One region of the Ideonella lacteola genome, then DNA from elsewhere that is predicted to be linked to it. Evidence: predicted binding sites of a transcription regulator. Region 1 holds the regulator's gene; each other region holds the start of a gene.

Region 1 (7,268 bases):
TGCCGAGCAGCTGGTCGCCGCGGCCCACCAGGTGTGCCCGTATTCGAACGCCACGCGCGGCAACATCGACGTGTCGCTGACGGTGGTCTGAGCGCCCGCGGCGCGGCCTTGTCATCGCCCCGTCATCGACGGGTCATGACAGCGTCACCTCGCCTCGCGAAGCTCCTCGGGTTGTATCGACCCGAGGAGCTTTTTTCATGTCCCGTCTTGTTTTCAGCGCGCTGGCGCTGGCCTGCGCCACCGCCCTCACGCCCGTCCATGCCGCCGTCACACTGATCGCCAAGGGCAGCCTGGCCGGCGATGGCAGCGACCTGTCGGGACTGACCTATGCCCTCGAGAACGGTGCTCCGGCGAACATGCTGGGCGGTCTGGGGTCGGGCCTGGCCTGGGCCGGCGGCCAAACGTTTGTCGCGGTCCCCGATCGCGGGCCGAACGCCACGGCGTGGAACACCAACGTCGACAACACCACCAGCTGGGTGCCACGCCTGCAAACGCTGACGCTGTCTCTCACACCGGTGGCCGACGGCAACCTGCCCTTCACCTTGACGCCCGCACTGATCGGCACCACCACGCTGTTCTCTCGCGACGCCTTGGTCTACGGGCCGGTCGTTCCGCCAGTGAACCAGAAGAACCGGCACTACTTCAGCGGCCGCTCCGACAACTTCGACGGCGACACCGGCTCGCTCAGCCCGATGGACGCCCGCTTCGACCCCGAGGCCGTGCGCGTGTCGCGCAGCGGAAAGCGCGTCTACATCTCCGACGAGTACGGCCCCTACGTCTACGAATTCAACCGCGAAACGGGCAAACGCACCCGCGTGTTCAGCCTGCCGGAATCAACCTTCGCAGTCGCGGCCAAGTCAGCGATCGGCGCCACCGAGATCAGTGGCAACACGCGTGGCCGCGTGGCCAACAAGGGCATGGAAGGCTTGGCGATCACACCGGACGGCAAGACGCTGTTCGGCTTCATGCAAAGCCCGCTGATCCAGGACGGTGGTGACGGTGGCCGTGCCAACCGGATCGTGAAGATCGACATCGAAACCGGTGCCGTCAACCAGTACGCCTACGACAACTTCATTCCGTCGCTGAACAAGGCCTACAACAGCAGCGAAATCCTGGCGCTGAACAGCCACGAGTTCCTGGTGCTCGAGCGTGATGGCAAGGGCCTGGGCGACAACTCGGCCGCGGTGGTGAAGCAGGTCTGGAAGGTGGATCTGGCGCAGGCTGAAGACGTGAGCGCCCTCGAAGGCGCGAACGACCTGCTGGCCAAGGCGCCCGCGAAGACCTTGTTCCTCGACATCCGCGCCGCGCTGAACGCGGCGGGCCTGGCAGACACCGCGATCCCCGCCAAGCTCGAAGGCATGGCATTTGGCGAGGACGTGGTGATCGATGGCGCCGTCAAGCACACGCTCTACATCGCCAACGACAACGACTTCCTCTCGGTGGCGCCGGGCGGCCTGCCCAACCCGAACCAGTTCTTCGTCTTCGCCTTCGACGACGCGGACCTGAACGGCTCGGCCTACGAGCCGCAAAAGTTCAAGCCTGCGCTCTGAGAGCTTGAGAGCCCACGCCCAACTCTCGGGGTACAGCAGCACTGGCAACGCCCGTGCGGCGTGCGAGGCCGATCGGGCGCGGTGTGCTGCCGCTTCAAACGGCAGCCATCAGGCCCAGCAGCATCTCGATGCGCGCCTTCGAGGCGGACAACTCACCCGCTGAGGGCAATGCACCATCCGGCGCGCCGACGATCGCGCCGCCAGGGCAGCGCGTGGCGCGCCACACGGGCAGCCCGCGCGCTTGGGCGCGCTGGGCAGCCGCCAACAGCGACGCATGCACCGTGCCATTGCCGGTGCCTTCGATGACCAGGCCCTGAACGCCTGTCGCGACGATCGCGTCGACCACCGCGCCGTCCACCCCTGCATGGCTGGCCACCACGGCCACGCTCGGCCAGCCGGCCACCGGGCCCAAGACGCGTGCCACGCCCACCGCCTCACAAGACGGCCAGGCCCGCAACACCCGCAGGCGCCCCTCCTGGATCAAGGCGACCGGCCCGGCTTCGCCCGACTCGAACGCGTCCAGCATGAAAGGCTGGTGTTTGCGCACTTCGACCGGCCCGTGCACCCGGCCGTTCAGCACAGCGGTGACGCCGCTGGCCTGGGGCGAAGCGGCCACCGTCACCGCATCCAGCAGGTTCTGCGGGCCGTCGGCCTGCAACGAGGTGGCGGGTCGCATCGCGGCCGTGAGCACCACCGGCTTCGTCGGCGAGAGCACGCGGTGCAGGAAATACGCCGTTTCTTCGAGCGTGTCGGTGCCGTGCGTGATCACGAGGCCGGCCACCTCGGGCCGCGCCAGGTGGTGGGCCACGCGCTGCGCCAGGGCCTGCCAGATCTCGTGGCTCATGTCCTTGCTGTCGACCTGCGCCACCTGTTCCGATTCGAGCCGACGCGGCCCCAGGGCGGGCACCGCAGCGACCAGCTCCTTCACCCCCACTTGCCCGGCCACGTAGCCCACGTCGTCGCCCGAACCCGCGATGGTGCCGCCGGTCGCGAGGATCACCACCAAGCGCTCTTCGAGTGAATTGCTTTGCATTTCTTGCATGTCTGGATAAAAATACAGATACTGGATGCAACCTCAGCCGTCACGCTGGCCTGCTAGCACCCCTGCTCAGCACCCGCCGACGGCCTCAGCCGCCATGATCGACAGCCCGAAGCTCACCGCCCGCCAGCAGCAGATTCTCGACTTGGTGCAAACCACCATCGAGCGCACCGGCTCTCCGCCGACGCGTGCCGAAATCGCTGCCGAACTGGGCTTTCGCTCGCCCAACGCCGCCGAAGAGCACTTGCAGGCGCTGGCTCGCAAAGGCGTCATCGAGCTGGTGGGCGGCACCTCACGAGGCATCCGTCTTCAGTCCAGCACGTTGCGCGCCCTGAACGAGGCTCGCGGAAAGCAATTCTCGCTGCCCTTGCCCAGCCTGGCGCAGCTCACCTTGCCCCTGGTCGGCCGAGTGGCCGCCGGCAACCCCATCCTGGCTCAGGAGAACATCGAGCAGTCCTACGTGCTTGAGGCCAGCCTGTTTCCACGCCGCCCCGACTACCTGCTGAAGGTGAAGGGCATGAGCATGCGAGACGCCGGCATCATGGACGGCGATCTGCTCGCCGTGCTGAAGACCGCCGAGGCGCGCAACGGCCAGATCGTGGTCGCACGTCTGGACGATGAGGTCACCGTGAAGCGCCTGCACCGCACCAAGCAAACGATTGAGCTGCTGCCCGAGAACCCTGACTTCGAGCCCATCGTGATCGCGCCGGGCCAAGTCGAGTTCGCCATCGAGGGCATTGCTGTCGGGCTGGTGCGGCAGAACATGCTGTTCTGATCGCCTTTCGCTGGTCGCCTTTCGCTGGTCTTGCTCGACATGGGCCGCACGCTGTCTCCCATCCGCCCGATCAAGGCGCCCAAGGCTGCTTCGGCGGCTGATTGCCACACGCTGGAACAGTTGCCGAACGTGGGGCCGGCGATGGCCGGTGATCTGCGCCTGCTGGGTTTCCAGCATCCGGCCGACCTGCGCGGGCAAGATGCCTTCACCCTGTATCGCCAGCTCGAACGAGCCACCGGCCAACGCCAAGACCCTTGCGTGCTGGATACCTTCATGGCCATCGTCGATTTCATGAACGGTGCCACCCCCAAGCCTTGGTGGGCCTACACCGCCGAGCGCAAGCAGTTGCACGGGCAGGCACTGGGCTGATCGCCGCTGTTGACGCTTTCGGTTTCGGCGGGCCAGGGTTGCCCACCCTCGCTCTATAGTTCGCGCCTTGTCACCCACCCGGTGCGCATTCATGTCGCCTCGCCTTTCGCCCTTGGCACGCCTCGTCCGCCGCACTGCAGGCGCGGCGTTCGCCGTGCTCAGCCTGTGGCCAGCGTGGTCTGCCGCAGCGACCACCGAAGAGACGCTGACCGCCATCGAAGACCAACGCGTCGAAGCCGTACGCATTCAGGATTTCGGGACGCTGGGCCGCATCTACGCCCCGGAGTTCCTGGCAGTCTCGCCACAGGGTGAGGTGATAGACCGATCACAACTGTTCCAGGCCCTGGCCAAGGGCCAATCGGCACAGCGATTCAGCACCGACGACATCCGCGTGCTGGATCTGGGCGCGACCGCCGTGGTCTTTGGCCGCCAGACAGCTCGGGCACCAACGGGCCAGGTGACCGAGGTCTCGCGATTCGCCCATGTGTACATCCAACGTGACGGGCAGTGGTGGTGTGTGTCGGCCCAATCCACCCGAATGCCCGAACCATGATCATCGGTACCTCATGAACCGTCTGCTCCCCTTCCTCGCACGCGCGGCAATCCGTTGTGCTCGCGTCGGCGTCGCCGGCCTTCTGGCGGCCAGCTTGCCGTGGGCCCACGCTGCCGCACCGACACCCGAGGACATGGCGCAACTGACGCGCCAATCAAACGAGTGGGATGCGGCCATCGTCCGGCAGGATCGCGTGGCGATCGAGGCCAACATGGCCGAGGATTTCCGTCAGATCGACGGCGATGCCGACATCGAAGACAAGGCGTCGTTCGTCGACGGCCTGATGTCACCCAAGCTGAAGATCGACCCCTACACCGTCGATGAATTCGAGGTGCGCCAGTACGGCGACACCGCGTTGCTGACCGGCCGCACCAAGATCACTGGCCATTGGGACGGCAAGCCTTTCAGCACCCACTACCGATACACCGACATCTACACCCGACAGCAGGGTGTCTGGAAGATCGTGCAGGTGCAGATCACCCGCCTCGCCAAACCCTGACCGGCGGCCAGCGTCGCCGTGGGCAGGCAGCGGGCGCGGCGTGGCACCACGCCGCTCTCTTGGCTCGACACCAATTTCTCTCTTGACAGAAATTACAGAAGCGGTACGCTGGGCGCCATGGAACTCAGCGAAACCGGCCGCCGCTTCATCGTCCACTGGGGAGAGATGGGCTCGGCCTGGGGTGTCAACCGCACGGTGGCCCAGATTCATGCCTTGCTCTTCTTCCACGGCAAGCCCTTGCATGCGGAAGAGATCAGCGACACGCTCGGGGCCGCTCGGTCGAACGTGAGCACCAGCCTGAAAGAGCTGCAGAACTGGAAACTGATCCGGGTGACGCACCTTCTGGGCGACCGGCGCGACTACTTCGAGACCTCGCACGACGTGTGGGAGCTCTTTCGCACCATCGTCCGCGAGCGCAAGGAGCGAGAGTTCGACCCAACCACGCGCATGCTGGCTCAACTGGTGGCGCAACCATCTTTCCAACAAGAGCCGCCCGACGTGCAGGACCGCCTGCGCGAAACCCTGCGCTTCATGGAGTCGCTCGGAGCCTGGTCGGACGAGATGCTCCGCCTCACCCCGGCCACCCTCGAAAAGGTGATGGGCCTGGGTGCCAAGGTGCAGAAATTCTTGCGTGGCTCCGACAGCGCGCAGCCCACCACCGAGGCCGATGCGGCGGCGCCCGCTCCGCTGCCCGCACCACCGTTCTGAGCCCCTTTTTTTGACTCAAAGTTTCTGTGTTTGCCGAAATTTCAGAAGGAGAGAACATGGACCACGCCAGCCCTTATCCGATGACGATCTACTACGACGCTTCGTGTGCGCTGTGCAACGCCGAGATGACCAACCTCATGCTCCGCAACACCGAAGGCCTGCTGCGTTTTGTCGACGTGTCGGCACCTGGTTTCGACGCGCCGCCGCCTGGCACCACCGTGTCGACGCTGATGGAGTTGATCCACGCACAGACCGCAGACGCGCGCCTGCTGAACGGGGTGGAGGTGTTTCGCCTCGCCTACCGCGCGGTGGGCCTGGGCTGGTTGTGGGCCCCCACGAATTGGCCGGTGCTTCGCCCACTGGCGGACAAGCTGTATCCGGTGGTCGCCCGAAACCGGCACCGCATTCCGCGCGCCCTGAGTCACCTGTTGTTTGAAACTACCGCGCGCCGCGCGGCCCAACGTGCTTCGGCCCAACGCTGCCAAGCCGATGGAACCTGCCAACGGTAGCGCGCCAAGGAGCCTCTCATGAACACACTCTTGATCTTTGCCTCGTCGCTCACCCTCGCGGTGTGCCTGCCGATCGTCGCCGTTCGCTATCTGGAGCCGATCCTCGCCAAGGTCTTGCGCGGCCTGTGCGATGCGGATGGCGGCGCCGAGTTCTGGATAAGGTCGGCCTACCTGCTGGCGGTGACCGGCACGGTGGTGCTGCAGTTGACCTTCGGCCGGTTCGAAGACGGCGCCGACCCCGTCGACGTGCTGCGCCGCACCTTGTGGCTGGTGCTCGCCGGCATCTTCGTCACTGTGGCTTTCATCGCCAGCCGGGTCTGGCACCAGGTCTCGCAGATGATGCGCATCGATGTGCGCCTGCCGATGGCGCCCGCCGAGCGGGCCCGGGCCACCGCCGCAGAAGCAGCGAGCGCATCATGAAGGTCCTCGTCTGCGGCCACCGCGGCTTCATCGGGGCGCACATCGCCCGGGCGTTGCGACAGGCCGGGCATGAGGTGGCGGGCACCACGTCCACCCAGCCCGGCTCGGGTGAACACCTCGTGGACTTCTCGCGCGACACCACCCCCGGGGCCTGGCTGCCTCGCCTGGATGGGGTGGATGCGGTGGTCAATGCCGTGGGCGTGCTGCGCGACAGCGCCCGACGGCCGATGTCGGCCGTGCACCTGCTGACCCCCATGGCCTTGTTCACGGCCTGTGCACAGGCCGGGGTGCGGCGGGTGATTCAGATCTCCGCGCTGGGCATCGACCACGGCACCACGCCCTATGCGCGTACCAAGTGCGCCGCCGATCGTCACCTCATCGAGCGCACGCAAGCCGGGCAGTTGGATGGCCTGGTGCTTCGTCCCAGCGTGGTCTACGGGCCGGGCGGTGCCAGTGCCACCTTGTTCGACCGCCTGTCCCTGCTGCCCTGGTTGCCGCTGCCGAAGGCGGCACTGACGTCACGCATCCAGCCCGTGCATGTGGAGGATTTGGCCGCGGCCGTGGTGGCGGCGCTGTCCAGCAGCGCCGTGCCGAAGGGCGTGCTGCCGGTGGTCGGGCCGCAGGTGTCCAGCCTGTCGGCCTTCATCCAGCGCCTGCGGGCCGCCCGCGGCCACGCGCCGGCTCGTGTGATGGCGCTGCCCGAGCGCCTGACGATCGCCAGCGCCGCCTGGGGCGACCGCTTTCCGATCACGCCCTGGGGCCAGCAAACGTTGGCATTGCTGGGCACGGACAACACCGCCGACGCGACGCCGCTGCGCGATCTGCTGGGCCGCGAACCACGCGACC
Region 2 (7,268 bases), on a different contig from region 1:
AGGCCCCGGTCTGCCGCTGGGTGATGACAGCCGGGACGATGTGGCCCAGGTCGACGTAGGCGAGCGTCATCGAGATGTGTTTGTTCGGCGCCCAGGCGACGAACAGATCGGCCCAGTCGTCTTCTTTGAGCCCCTCGCCGAGGATCGAGGGGTTGAGGTTGTCGGGCTTCGCCCGGTATTCGGCGCCGATCGCGAGGTCTTTGCGCAGCAGCCACGCGATCGAGACTTCCGGCTGCAGGCGGTAGGCGTCGTGCGCTGTGCCGCCGAAGCCCAGCAAGCCGTTCTGGTTGGCCCGGGTCAGGCGCAGGGTGCCGTTCAGCAGCACGCCCTGCGCCAACAACAGCTTGGTGGCGCTGAGGTAGAGGTCGGTACCGGAGAGATCGGCCCCGAGGGCCTTCAGCGTGGGCTCCAGGCCGGCAGCGTCGGCACGCTTGTGTTCCAGGCCGATCGCCAACTGGGGCATCCAGCGGTCGCTGTCCAGCACCGCGTCGCCAGCGAAGCGCCACTTCAGCCCGACGATGTCTTGCTTCAGGTGCAGGCCGGGCAAGCCCAGGGCGGTGCCGGTGGCGCCGGTGTTGAAGTCCTGCCGGGCGATGGAGAGTTCGAATCGGTCGTCGATGCCCACGGCGGCACCGGCGGCGTTCATCGCGTAGTCCTGGGTCACCACCCGGGTGGCGTGGGCCGTGGCGCCGAACTGGTGGCGGGTGGCATAGCTGGCCGTCACGGCCCAGGGGGTGAGGCCGCCGCCCGCGGCACCGTCGATCGAGCTGACGCCACCGGTGAGCAGCAGCTTGCCGTTGCCATGGGTCAGAGGGGGGGCTGGTTCTTCGGCGCGCGCCGTGGGCAGTGAGGCGGTCAGTGCCAAGGCGGTGAGGGCCAAGGCCAGCGGGGGTCGTTGTCGGGTCATGCGGTCTCGGTGCGTCAAAGGGGGGTGGAACCGATGGTGAGCCGGGCTCTCCGGCGGACCTACGTCAACTGCGCTCGATTGGATGCATGCCGGCGCCACGGCGGCGCTGATGTCTCGCCTCCGGCCGGGCCCGGTGTGGCATTGTTCACGCCGCAAGGGCTTGCGCGCATCATGGCCCCTGGCGGCGTGCGGGGGATCTCGCGGCTGGGCTTGACGATCCTGGTTTGCCAACCGTCCCGAGGGACACGCCCCCACTTGGCGTGGCGTGTCCACATGAGCACGCCCTAGTCGGGGAGGTCGAACAGTGGCAAGTTGTAGGCGGCGGCAGGTTCTTCGGCCGCGGGGGCGCTGGCGCGTCGCTGGGGCGGCCGGCGGCTGGCCGCGGCCGCGGCGCGAGCCAGCCGGGCATCCCATTCACCGGGGGTCATCAGCTTGCCCCCTCGCACGCCCAGCAGGCGCAGGCGCCGCGAGAGATCGACGCGCTTGAGGCATTCGCCCGCCGCACGGCGGATGGTGGCGGCATCGGCGGTGGGGGCGGGCAGGGTTTGGTCGCGGGTGACGATCTTGAAATCGTCGAAGCGCAGCTTGATGCCGATCGTCTGTGCGACATAGCCCTTGCGAGCCAGGTCGCGGGCCAATTGGGCACAGAGCTGGGTGAAGATCTCACCCAGCTCGGTCTTGTCTCGCTTGGCATGCAGGTCGCGGTCGAACGTGGTCTCGTGGCTCATCGACACCGGCTCCCCGTGGGTGACCAGCGGGCGCTCGTCGCGGCCCCAGGCGGCATCGTTGAGCCAGGCGCCGTAGCTGCGGCCAAAGTGCTCGATGAGCCAGCCTCGCTCGCACTGCGCCAGCTCGCCGACGGTGTGGATGCCCAGATCGGTCAGCCGCGCCGCCGCCTTGGGGCCGATGCCGTTCACCTTGCGGGCGGCCAGCGGCCAGATTCGGGTGGGCAGATCGTCCATCGTCAGCACGGTGAGCCCGTCTGGCTTGTCCAGCTCGGAAGCCAGTTTGGACAGCAGCTTGTTCGGCGTCACGCCGATCGAGCAGGTGAGGCCGCCGGTGGCGCGCTGGACGTTGTTCTTGATCTCCAGCGCCAGCGCCCGCACGCCGCCGAGCGGGTCGTGCCCCACGGCGTCTTGCGCGCCGGGAACGTCGGTGAGATCGATGTAGATCTCGTCCACGCCGCGGTCTTCGATCACCGGGGCCAGCTCCGCCACCGCGGCCTTGAACCGGCGCGAGTAGAGCCGGTACTGCTCGAAATCGACCGGCAGCAGCACGGCGTTGGGTGCCAGGGCCGCGGCCTTCATCGTGCCCATCGCCGAAAACACGCCCATCGCGCGGGCCTCGTAGGTCGAGGTGGTGATCACCCCCCGGCCGGTGTAGTCCTTCAGCAGCGAGTAGCGGCGGGTGCCGTCCGGCAGCAACTCTGGCTGGTGCCGGCGACCGCCGGCCACCACCACCGGCTTGCCGCGCAGATCGGGATAGCGCAGCAACTCGACCGACGCATAGAAGGCGTCCATGTCGAGATGGGCGATGAGACGGCGACGGGCGGCCATGGGCTGTATGGATTATCAGTAAAAAGCCCGCGTTTGGCGTGCCAGCTTCCACGGTGGGCCCGGCGTGGGCGAGTGGCGGGTTCTTTAAAATGTGTAAAGTACACATTTATTTGGGTCGTCGATGTACTTGAGGGCTCCGTCGCCGCTCTGTGGGTCGTTCACCACCTCAGATTGAAAGGAAACCACCGTGATCTCTACCCCTCTGTCTCTCGTTGACCGCGCCCGCACCCGTTCCTGGCCCGCCATGGGCACCGCGTTGCTGATGGCCGCCGTGCTCGCCGCCTGTGGCGGCGGCGGGGGCGGCAGCGACAGCACCGGCACCACGCCGCCGCCGCCCGCGGGCACATCGTCATTCACCAGCGGCGCCATCACGGGTTTTGGTTCGGTGATCGTCAACGGCGTGCGCTTCGACGACTCGGGCGCCGAAGTGGTCGACGACGACGGCCAACGCCACGAGCGCGACGAGCTTCGCCTGGGTGAGCAGGTCGAAATCGAGGCGTCTTCGATCGACCGCGCCAGCGGCCAGGGCGTGGCCACCCGCATCCGCTTCGGCAGCGAAATGGTGGGGCCGGTCGCCTCGATCGACGGCGCCGCCCAGACCCTGGTGGTGCTGGGCCAGACCGTGGCGATCGGCACGGCCACGGTCTTCGACGATGACTTGGCTGGCGGCTTTTCAGGCCTGACGGTGGGCCAGGTCGTGGAGGTGCATGCGCAGTTCGACGCGGCCCAGGGCGTTTACCGGGCCACCCGCATCGAGACGGAAGACACGCCGGCCGCGTACAAACTGCGCGGGCTGGTGGAAGCGCTGGACGCCGCCGGACGAACCTTCCGCATCGGCAGCACGGTGATCAACTACAGCGATGCCACCGACGTGGCCGAGAACCTGGCCAATGGGGTGCGGGTACGCGTGACGCTGCGCACCGAGCCCGTATCGGGCCAGTGGATGGCCACCCGGGTGCAGGCGGGCGAGCGCCACCATGGCGACCACGACGAGGCGGAAGTGCGCGGCTTGATCACCGCCTGGACCTCGGCCACCGAGTTCAGCGTGAACGGTTTGCCGGTCGATGCGCGCACTGCCAGCTTCCCTGATGGCCAGACGGGCGTGGTGCTGGGCGCCAACGTCGAAGTGGAGGGGGCGATCGTTAATGACGTGCTGGTGGCCACCAAGGTGCAGTTGGAAGACGAGCACGAACACGAGCACGAGAACGAGGCCTATGAGCTGCATGGCGCCATCACCGCAGCCGATGCGAACGCCCGCACCTTCGCTCTGCGTGGCGTGACCGTCGCCTACACCGACGCCACCGTGTTCCGCGACCTGTCGGCCAGCGACTTGACGGTGGGCCGCAAGGTCGAGGTCAAGGGTGCGCTGAGCGCCGATGGCACCCGTGTGGACGCCACCCGCATCAGCCGCGAAGACTGATCAGGGGCGGGCCCAAGGCCGGGGATCAGCAGATTCCCGGCCGACGCGTTAGCATTCGTCTGGGCAAAGCGCACATTTTCTGACGCGTCCGTCCGCACTGGCGATGTCCGACCCCACCGAATCCTCACTGCCACCCGATCAGCAAGCTGTGCTGGAAGCCGTCAACGCCCTGCTGGCGCCACTGGCGCGCCTGGCGGTGGCCCGCGGTGTCCACTTCAGCGAGGTGGAGGAGCGGTTGAAGACCGCCTTCGTGCAGGCGGCGCGCGAGGCGAACCCGGGTGGCTTGCCGCATCGGCAGGTGAGCCGGATCAGCACCACCACCGGCATCAACCGCCGCGAGGTGACGCGCCTGGTCAATGCCCAGCTGGAGCAGCCCAAGCCGCGGCGGTCACTGGCCGGCGAGGTCTACGCCCACTGGCTCACGAACCCGCTCTACCGCGACACCGCGGGGCAGCCAGCGGCCCTGCCGCGGCAAGGGCCTCGCCCCAGCTTCGAGGCCCTGGCCCGCGAGATCACCAGCGACGTCCACCCCCGCAGCCTGCTCAGCGAGATGCAGCGGCTGGGCTATGTGACCCTCGACGAGGTTGCCGACACGGTGCAGCCCGTGAAGGATGCCCTGGTGCCGCGCGGCGACCTGCCCCGGGCGCTGCGCATCCTGGGCTCGAATGTGGGCTCGCACCTCTCGGGCGCGGTGGAGAACGTGCTGGGCGATGGACACCGCCATCTTGAGCAGGCCATCGTCGCAAGCGGCGTGCCGTTTGACGCAGTGCAAGCCGTGCGACAGCTCGTTGCGGCTCAATGGAAGCAGAGTTTCGACACCCTGGTGCCGGCGCTCGAACGACTCATCGAAAGCGGTGCCAGCACCGAGGCCGAGGGCGTTCCGCCCGCACCGGCCCAGCGGGTGCTCATCGGCATGTACAGCTATCACCAGCCCGATCCGGCCGCGCCGCCGGGCGAAGGAACCCCATGACTTCACTGTTCTCCTCCATCCGTCTGGCCTGGCGTCGCGGTCACCTGGCAGCCGCCCTGCTGGCCGTCGCGCTGCTGCATGCCTGCGGCGGCGGCGTCGAAGGGCAGGGCACCGGTTCGGTGAGCTACAGCGAAGGCCCGATCGCGGGCTTCGGGTCGATCATCGTCAACGGCATCCATTTCGACGAAAGCTCGGCGACGATCACCGACGATGACGGCCACGCGCTGACGCGCGCCGACCTGAAGCTCGGCATGACGGTGCGGGTAGACAGCGGCGCGATCGACCAGACGCTCGGCACCGCCGTGGCGCGTGAGGTGCGCATCGGCAGCGACCTGATCGGCCCGGTGGAAGCCAACGATCTGACGGCGAAAACCCTTCAGGTGCTGGGCCAGACGGTGCGTATCACCGCGTCCACCGTGTTCGACGACGCGATCACCGGCGGCCAAGGCGGCGTGGGCGTGGGCGACAAGGTCGAGATCTTCGCCATCTTCGATCCGGTGGCCGGCAGCTATGCCGCCCAGCGCATCGAGCCCGCTGGCGAGCCCACCTCGTACAAGCTGCGCGGCACGGTGTCGGCGCTGGACACGGTGCAGCGCACCTTCAAGATGGGGCCGGCCACGCTGACGTACTCGGCAGGCGCGGCGCCGGCCGATCTGGCCAACGGCCAATTGTTGCGGGTGAGTCTGCAAACCTCGATTGATGGCAGCGGGCGCTGGGTGGTCAGCCAATTCGCCAACGGCGCCTCGACACCCGTCGACGGGGGCGAAGCCGAGATCGAAAGCGTGATCGCGAGCTACACCTCGAACGCAGACTTCGTGATCTCTGGCGTCCGGGTGAATGCCAGCTCGGCCCGCATCGAGCCGGCTGGTGCCACGCTTGCCGCGGGGGTGCGGGTGGAAGTGGAAGGCACGATGCAGGGCGGCGTGCTGATGGCCGACGAGGTCAAGGTCAAGGGCAGCGGCGACGACGATGGTGACGACGAAGGCCGCGAAGTCGAGTTGAAGGGTGACATCACCGCCCTGGACACCGCCGCGAAGACGATGGTGGTGCGCGGCCAGACGATCGACTACGCCTCGGCTACCTTCAGCGGCGATCTGGGCGAGTCCGACCTGGCCGTGGGCCGCCAGGTGGAGGTGCATGGCACGCTGTCTTCCGACGGCACCTACGTGGTCGCCGAAGAGATCGAGATCGACGATTGAGTGTCAGCGGTGGCCGTGCGGGCGCAAGCTGCACGGTTGCAGGCCTCAACAACCGCCGCGCGCGGCCGAAAGCCACCTGAAGAGGGTCGAGCGACCCGACGAGGTGGCCATGAACGACAACGGCGTTGGCCGGTGCGCATCCGTGCATGAGGCAACCGATGGAGACCGTGGGTGAGTACCGGCCCGCTGCGTGCGGTGCCCTGGCTGGACATGTTCCTGCGCTGGGTGCAGACGGCGCGGCACCGCCTGATCGCCGAACTGCTTGCCGCGTTCCTGTTCGTCTGGCTGGGCGGCGGCCTGGCGATCTGGTGGCTGGAAGCCGACGTCAACCCAAAGATCGCGAGCCTTGGCAACGCCACCTACGCCTTGCTGGTCACGATGACGACCTCGGGCGACTCGGCCGTTCTGCCGCATACCGATGCCGGCCGCATCGTGATGGGCCTGGCCGTCATGCTGTCCAAGCTGTTGACCACATTGCTGTGCGCGCTGGCCGCTGCCGTGCTGATCGAACGCAAGGTCCGTGAGGACATGGGGATGAAGATGCACCGTCTGTACGACCACATCGTGATCCTGGGCTGGAATCTCAAAGGGCCGCAGATCGTGCACTCGCTGCGCAGTGACCCGGCCACGGCCATCCGCCCCATCCTCATTGCGGCCGACCTGGAGCAGAAGCCGGTGGATGACCCGGGCGTCGCCTTCAGCCGCGTGAGCCTGCCTCTGCAGGAAGAAGCCCTCGACCGCATTTGCCTGTCTCGCGCGGAACGGGTGCTGGTGCTGGCGAACTACGCCGAGCGCCAGCATGCCGATTCACTCAGCGCGGTGACCTGCCTGTTGGCACGTCGATCGAACCCCAAAGCCACCATCGTGGCGGAACTGCTGGATCCGGGTAAACGGCTGTTCCTCGAAGCCGCAGGCGTCGATCAGGTGGTGGGCATCGGCGAAGTTGGGGGCTTCTTGTTGGCCGAAGCGATGATCGGCAACGACCAGGCGCGCTCGTTGTTGGCGTCCGTGGCCGAAGGCGCGCACCGGACGCGGCAGCTCACCGCCACGGGCCGCTGAACCAGGCGGCCCGGTGGCCGCTCACCCCAACCGGGCGCGATGGCGCTCGATCTGCGCCCGGGCCTGCTGCGGCGCGGTGCCGCCGATCACGTTGCGGGCGTTGAGCGAGCCTGTGAGGCTCAGCACCTCGAACACGTCGTCGCCGATCGAGGCGTGG
Region 3 (7,268 bases), on a different contig from region 1:
AGCCTGGGCGAGCATGGCGACAAGCTCGACGCCGGCGAGAAGGAAAAGATCGAAGCCGCGCTGAAAGACGCCGAGGAATCGCTCAAGAGCGACGACAAGGCGACGATCGACGCCAAGACCGAGGCGCTGATGACCGCGAGCCAGAAGCTCGGCGAAAAGCTGTATGCCGAGCAGCAGGCGGCGCAGGCGGCGGCGGGTGCGGCAGCCGGGGCCGAGCAACCGCAGGCTCAGGCCAAGCCAGCCGACGACGACAACGTGGTCGACGCCGAGTTCAAGGAAGTCAAGAAGTGATCGGCGCCCCCTCGGCCGGGTTGAATCCCACCCGGCCGCCAGGGGGCCGAGGACGGCGCGGTCGACCCCGCGCCCCCTTGAGCCGTCGGGCACCTGCCCGATGCCTTATCTCGCCGCGTTCGGACGCCAGCCCCCCGGGTCTGACGCTCAACGCGGCGGATTGCGTTTGAGCACTGTCGAGCTGATTCATGGCAAAGCGTGACTACTACGAAGTCCTGGGCGTGGCGAAGAACGCCAGCGAGGACGACATCAAGAAGGCCTACCGCAAACTGGCCATGAAGTTCCACCCTGACCGCAACCAGGGTGACGGAGCCAAGGCGGCCGAAGAGAAGTTCAAGGAGGCCAAAGAGGCCTACGAGATGCTCTCGGACGCACAGAAGCGTGCGGCCTATGACCAGTACGGCCATGCCGGCGTCGACCCGAATGCGGGCGGTTTCCGCGGCGGCGGCCCCGGGCCGGAAGGCTTTGGCGGTTTTGCCGAGGCCTTCGGCGATATCTTCGGCGACATCTTTGGCGCCCAGGGCGGCGGTGGCGGCCGGCGAGGCGGCGGCGGTGGCCAGAAGGTCTACCGCGGCAACGATCTCTCGTATGCGATGGAGATCACCCTCGAAGAGGCCGCCAACGGCAAGGACAGCCAAATCCGCATCCCCACCTGGGAAAACTGTGAAACCTGTCACGGCAGCGGCGCCAAGCCCGGCACGAAGGCGAAGACCTGCACCACCTGCAATGGGGCCGGTACGGTCCACATGCGCCAGGGCTTCTTCTCGATCCAGCAGACCTGCCCGCACTGCCACGGCACCGGCAAGATCATTCCCGAGCCCTGCCCCACCTGCGAAGGCGCCGGCAAGATCAAGAAGCAGAAGACGCTCGAGGTCAAGATCCCGGCCGGCATCAACGAAGGCATGCGCATCCGCTCGGCCGGCAATGGCGAGCCGGGCACGAATGGCGGGCCCCCGGGCGACCTGTACATCGAGATCCGGATCAAGCAGCACGACATCTTCGAGCGCGACGGGGACGACCTGCACTGCACGGTGCCGGTTGGCTTGGTGACGGCTGCGCTCGGCGGTTCGATCGAAGTGCCGACGCTGTCCAGCAAGGTCGAAATCGAGCTGCCCGAAGGCACGCAACACGGCAAGACCTTCCGGCTGCGTGGCAAGGGCATCAAGGGGATTCGGTCAAGCTATCCGGGCGACCTGTATTGCCATGTGACGGTTGAAACGCCGGTCAAACTGACCGAGCACCAGCGCAAACTGCTCAAAGAACTGGACGAATCCTTGAAAAAAGGCGGAGAAAGGCACTCTCCGAACGCCAAGAGCTGGACCGACCGGGTCAAAGACCTGTTCAAGTAACGGCCAGAGTGGCCGATATGCCCTGTGAAGCCCGTCGGCAGCCGCCAGGGGCACATTCACGATCGGCATCTCGGCCACATGTCCCACCGCCAGTCCATCATCACCGTTGACGCCGTCACGGCTCGTCGAGGAGACGGGCGGTGAGTGCCGGCAGCAACAGCGTCGCCGCCGCGGATCGTGACTTCAGCAGCTGCAAGGCGCTGATCATCGACGGGCACCCCACTTCCCGAAGCATCCTCGCCGCCCAGCTGCGCGACCTGGGCGTCGGCACCGTCGTGCAATGCAACCGCATCGCCGACGCCCGCAAACAACTCGAAGCGCGCGAATACGACCTCGTGCTGTGCGAGCAGCACTTCCAGGACGGCAAGGATTCGGGCCAATCGCTGCTCGACGACCTGCGCCGCGCCCAGCTGCTGCCCTTCTCGACCGTGTTTGTCATGGTGACGGGCGAAGCCAGCTACACCGCGGTGGCCGAAGCCGCCGAATCGGCGCTGGACAGCTACCTGCTCAAGCCCTTCGCGGCGGCTTCGCTGGCCGATCGCCTGCTGCAGGCCCGCAAGCGCAAGCGGGTGTTGCGCGACATTTTCATGGCCATCGAATCGGGCGACTACGACCAGGCGGCACGCCTGTGCCTCGTCCGATTCCAGGCCAAGGCCCCTTACTGGCTCTACGCCGCTCGCATTGGCGCTGAGCTGCTGCTTCGGTTGGGCCAGCACGACGCCGCCCAGAAGCTTTACCAGGCCGTGATCGATGCGCAGGCGCTGCCCTGGGCGCGCCTGGGTATTGCCCGTTCGCAGCTGGAGAGCGGCCGCCTGCAACAGGCGCGCCGTACCCTTGAGGTTCTGATTTCCGCCGATCCCAGCCACGCCGACGCCTACGACGTGATGGGGCGCGTGCATGTAGAGCAAGGCTCGCTGAACGAAGCGCTGGAAACCTACCGCATGGCCACGCAGCTGACGCCCAGCTCAATCGAGCGGCTGCAGCGGCAAGGCATGCTGGCGTTCTACTGCGGCGAACAGGCCGAGGCTCGCCGCGCGCTCGAGCGGGCGGCCAGCATCGGCATCACGTCGAAGATGTTCGACCTGCAGTCGATGGTGCTGCTGGCCTTTGCCCGCTTTCGCGACAAAGATGGCAAGGGCTTGCAGCGGTGCGCCGACAACGTGCGCCACGTGCTGGAGAAGAACACTCAAAGCTCACGTCTGCGTCGCTTTGCCGCGGTGATCGAAACGCTGTGCCTCATGCACGGGCGGCAACTGGCCCGCGTGCTCGAAGAGATGCGATCACTGGCAAGGGAGATCCGCCACCCTGGCTTCGACATCGAGGCCGCGCTGAACATGGTGACGCTGCTGTCGGAGCTGGCGGCAGCCGAGCTGCGGCTGGACGAGGCCGACGTCTGGATCGAATCGATCGCGCTGCGATTCTGCATTTCGAAGAGTTTGTCGGAGTTGCTGGCCAAGGCCTGCGGCATCTACCCGCCCTACTCCGAGCTGGTGCGCGTGTCCCACGCCAAGATCACGTCGCTGGCCGAATCGTCGATGAACCACAGCCTGAACGGCGAGCCTCGTGCTGCTGTCCAATCGCTGCTGGCCCACGGCGCCCGCACGTTGAACACCAAGCTGATCGACATGGCCCGCATGGTGCTGCAGCGGCACGCGGAGAAGATCCCCGATGCTGCCGAGCTGCAATCTCAGGCCGACGGCATCTTCGACAAACTGGCCTCATCGACCATGCCCAACCCGGGCAGCGCCGCCGGCCGACAGTCGGGTGGACTCGTTCTGCGCTCAGCAGGCGCGGTGGCACCGAGCGCGTCGTCGCCGGCGCAGGCCACCATGGCCGCCGCCCAGGCGCAAGCCGCTGGGGCCACGAACACCGCTGCGGCGCCTCAGGCCACTGGCGCGCCGGGCGAAGCGTCATCATCTCAATCGCCTGCGCAGGGCCAAGGGGATGACAACCTGGCCAACGAGGCCGCACTGGCCGGCGCGCCGGAGGCGACCCCCGCCGCCTGATGGGTGGCTCGATCGACCGCCGATCAGGCGGACGATGGCCCGACCTGCTCTACTTCGGGCCAGCTCCGGGCAGGCCAAGGGGAAGCCTGCTGGGACGTCGTCCCTCTCGCACCTCGCTGCGCGACACCACATGCCGCACCACCGAGACAGCCGTACGCCACAACGCCAAGGGCCTTGACCCACCACGCGCTGCCTGAGCCGGCGCCGCGCGCGTGTGGCATCCCATTGGCGTCAGTAGAACAGGCGGCGTCAAAACAGGCTTTGCTGCAACGGCATCCAGAGCTCCGGTTGCCCGCCGCGTTTGGCTCTCAACCGGGGGCGCCGGACAAAGCGCGACAGATCCATCGGCGTGCGCTCGTTCAGCAGGCCCAGCCGACTGGCTGCCTTGTGAAAACGCTGTCGGACCAGCTCGGCCCACACCCCCTCTCCGGTCATGCGGCGGCCGAACTGCGCGTCGTAATCTTTGCCGCCACGCATGTCTCGGATGCGGGCCATCACCCGCCTGGCCCGATCGGGAAAGTGCGCCTCCAGCCACTGCTGGAACAGCGGGTTCACCTCCCACGGCAAGCGGACCACGATGCTGAAGGCGCGGGTGGCTCCGGCTTGGGCGGCTGCTTCGAGGATGCGCTCGAGCTCAGGCTCGTTGATGAACGGAATCATCGGCGACGCGCTCACCCCCACGGGGATGCCCGCGCGCGCAAGGCGCTCGATCGTCTTGAGGCGACGCTGCGGCATGGCCGCCCGAGGCTCCAGGATGCGCGCCAAATCGCCGTCGAGCGTGGTCAGCGACACATAGGCCGCTGCCATGTTGTCGGCGGCCATCGGTGCGATCAAATCGATGTCACGCTCAATGCCGGATGATTTGGTGATCACCGAAAACGGGTGCTTGAACTCGCTCAGCACCTCGATCACCGACCGGGTGATGCGAAGCTGCCGCTCGGCCGGCTGGTACGCGTCGGTCGCGGAGCCGATGTTGAGCAGCAGAGGCTCGTAGCTCGGGCTTTCGAGCGCCTCGCGCAGGCGCTGCGCCGCATTCACCTTGGCGAAGATCTTGGTTTCGAAATCCAGCCCGGGAGACAAGTTGAAGTAGCTGTGGGTCGGACGCGCGAAGCAGTAGATGCAGCCGTGCTCGCAACCGCGGTAGGGGTTGATCGACAGGTCGAAGCTGATGTCCGGAGAGTCGTTGCCCGTGAGGATGGTCTTGACCTGCTGCTCGATGATCTCGGTGTGCACGGGAACCACTTCGCGAGCGGCCCGCTGGTCGAGCGTGCCCCAGCCGTCGTCGAAGGCGGCATGCTGCTCACGGCTGAATCGGTGCTGGATCGCCCAGGCCGTGCCGCGCCCCTTGATCGACTTTGCATCGACCACCATCGCGGGCAGCGCCATCGCCTCGTCGACCAAGGGCTGAAGGGCGTCGTCGGCAAGCGGGCGCTGGGTGTGCGGCGTCATACTGTAAATATATACAGTATTCAGCTTGGCGCCAAGCTGCTGGGCCATGCGAACGTCCGGGCCCGGAGGCGCGCACTCGCCGGGCGACGCCGTGCGGGCGGTAGCCGCTCAGCGCGGCGCCCGCTGAACATCAATGAGCGTCGATCAGTATTCCTGGCTGTACGCGTCCGGCGCCAGGTTGTCGAACTTGGTGTTCTGCTTCAGGAACGCGAGCTTCACGGTGCCGACCGGGCCGTTACGCTGTTTGCCGATGATGATCTCGGCCACGCCAGGCTCCTTGGTGGGGTTCGGGCCGTCGGGCTTGTTGTAGTACTCGTCGCGGTAGATGAACATGATGACGTCCGCATCCTGTTCGATGGCGCCCGATTCGCGCAAGTCGCTCATCATCGGCCGCTTGTCGGGCCGCGTCTCGACCGAACGATTCAACTGCGACAGCGCGATCACCGGGCAGTTCAGCTCCTTGGCCAGCGCCTTGAGGCCCCGGGAGATCTCACTGATCTCGGTGGCGCGGTTTTCCCCGCTGGAGCTGGCCGTACCGCTCATCAGCTGCAGGTAATCGATGACGATGAGGCCCAGCTTTCCGCACTGGCGGGCCTGGCGCCGCGCCCGCGCGCGGAGCTCGGCCGGGTTCAGCGCTGGGGTTTCGTCGATGAAGATCGCCGCCTTCGACAGCTTGTCGACCGCTTCGGTGAGACGGCCCCAATCGTCATCGCGCAGGCGGCCGGTGCGCAGCCCGGATTGGTCGATGCGGCCAAGCGAGCCGACCATCCGCAATGCGAGCTGCGCCGCGCCCATTTCCATCGAGAAGACCACCACGGGCAGGCCCTCGTGGACGGCGACGTTCTCGGCAATGTTCAGCGCGAACGCCGTCTTGCCCATGGATGGCCGCGCGGCCAGGATGATCAGGTCGCCGCCCTGCAGGCCCGCGGTCATCCGGTCCATGTCGTAGAAGCCGGTGCGCACCCCGGTCACGTCCTCCGCGCCGTTCTCCGAGAGCTCGGTGATGCGGTCGATCAGCTGCATCACCAGCTGGTCCATGCTCTGGAAGCCTTGCTTGGTGCGCTGTCCTTCCTCACCGATCTTGAAGATCTTGCCTTCGGCCTCGTCGAGGATCTGCGAGACCTGACGTCCCTGGGGGTTGAACGCGGCGGTGGCAATCTCGTCGCTCGCCGCAATCAATTTGCGCAGGATCGCGCGTTCGCGAACGATCTCGGAATAGCGACGCAGGTTGGCGGCGCTGGGCACGGCCTGCGCCAACGCGTTCAGGTACGCGAGCCCACCGCACTCCTCAGCCTTGCCCAGCGACTGCAGCTGCTCGAACACCGTGATGACATCGGCCGGCTTGCTGCCGCTGATCAGCGCCCCGATCGCACCAAATATCAGGCGGTGCTCATAGCGGTAGAAGTCGGTCTCGTTGAGCACGTCGGCCGCCCGATCCCAGGCGCCGTTGTCGAGCAACAGGCCACCCAGAACGCTCTGTTCGGCCTCGATGGAGTGCGGCGGCACTCGCAGCTTGGCGACTTCTTCGTCACGGGGTTCGGAGCGTGGATCGTGGGCGTCGAAGATCGTGGGCATCGGTCGATCATAGGCGCCGGCAAGCCGGGCGCCTGTGGACAAGGCTGTGGACTTCACGGGGAATCGCAGTGCACAACCGCGAGGCCCCAAATGCAAAGGGCCGGTTCGAAAACCGGCCCTTTCGGATCAGGAAGCGATCGAGTGGTTACTCGGTTTCGCCAACGACCTTGACGGTGATTTCCACCACCACATCGGTGTGGGCCGCCACGCTGACCGGGAACTCACCCACAGCCTTCAACGGGCCATTGGGCAGGCGAACCTGCGACTTGGCGATCTGGAATCCACCCTTGTTCAGGGCTTCGGCGATGTCGTGGTTGGTGACCGAGCCAAACAGACGGCCGTCCACGCCAGCCTTCTGGCTGATGGTGACGGTATGGCCGTTCAGCTTCTCGCCCAGGGCTTGGGCCGCCGACAGCTTGTCGGCAGCAGCCTTTTCGAGCTCGGCACGACGGGCTTCGAATTCCTTGATCGCGGCTTCCGTGGCGCGACGGGCGCGCTTGGTCGGGATCAGGTAGTTGCGGGCGAAACCGTCCTTGACCTTGACGACGTCACCCAGGTTGCCGAGGTTGGCCACCTTGTCCAGAAGGATGATTTGCAT

What was found. Region 1 encodes LexA, which represses DNA repair genes until DNA is damaged. Its sites were predicted from a motif close to ACTGTATNNNNATACAGT; they were not measured.
Region 2: a site for LexA is predicted at 2,466-2,483, ahead of AACH06_RS17230 (DNA polymerase Y family protein). Genes of this name have one in related genera too.
Region 3: a site for LexA is predicted at 5,096-5,113, ahead of AACH06_RS26205 (PA0069 family radical SAM protein). Genes of this name have one in related genera too.

Annotation. Positions count from the first base shown of each region.
Region 1 covers NZ_JBBUTG010000005.1:207,703-214,970, forward strand. Annotated here, with positions in the region: gene AACH06_RS10985 (organic hydroperoxide resistance protein) at 1-91, shown strand, start outside; gene AACH06_RS10990 (esterase-like activity of phytase family protein) at 198-1,550, shown strand; gene AACH06_RS10995 (asparaginase) at 1,645-2,583, opposite strand; gene lexA (transcriptional repressor LexA) at 2,687-3,364, shown strand; gene AACH06_RS11005 (helix-hairpin-helix domain-containing protein) at 3,404-3,733, shown strand; gene AACH06_RS11010 (nuclear transport factor 2 family protein) at 3,825-4,286, shown strand; gene AACH06_RS11015 (nuclear transport factor 2 family protein) at 4,300-4,785, shown strand; gene AACH06_RS11020 (GbsR/MarR family transcriptional regulator) at 4,903-5,493, shown strand; gene AACH06_RS11025 (thiol-disulfide oxidoreductase DCC family protein) at 5,550-6,002, shown strand; gene AACH06_RS11030 (hypothetical protein) at 6,021-6,422, shown strand; gene AACH06_RS11035 (NAD-dependent epimerase/dehydratase family protein) at 6,419-7,268, shown strand, end outside.
Region 2 covers NZ_JBBUTG010000011.1:46,872-54,139, reverse strand. Annotated here, with positions in the region: gene AACH06_RS17235 (DUF3034 family protein) at 1-907, opposite strand, end outside; gene AACH06_RS17230 (DNA polymerase Y family protein) at 1,192-2,463, opposite strand; gene AACH06_RS17225 (DUF5666 domain-containing protein) at 2,651-3,883, shown strand; gene AACH06_RS17220 (DUF6502 family protein) at 3,987-4,853, shown strand; gene AACH06_RS17215 (DUF5666 domain-containing protein) at 4,850-6,052, shown strand; gene AACH06_RS17210 (NAD-binding protein) at 6,224-7,111, shown strand; partial or broken gene AACH06_RS17205 (argininosuccinate lyase) at 7,133-7,268, opposite strand, start outside.
Region 3 covers NZ_JBBUTG010000027.1:52,142-59,409, reverse strand. Annotated here, with positions in the region: gene dnaK (molecular chaperone DnaK) at 1-291, shown strand, start outside; gene dnaJ (molecular chaperone DnaJ) at 480-1,640, shown strand; gene AACH06_RS26210 (response regulator) at 1,781-3,646, shown strand; gene AACH06_RS26205 (PA0069 family radical SAM protein) at 3,896-5,032, opposite strand; gene dnaB (replicative DNA helicase) at 5,240-6,670, opposite strand; gene rplI (50S ribosomal protein L9) at 6,816-7,268, opposite strand.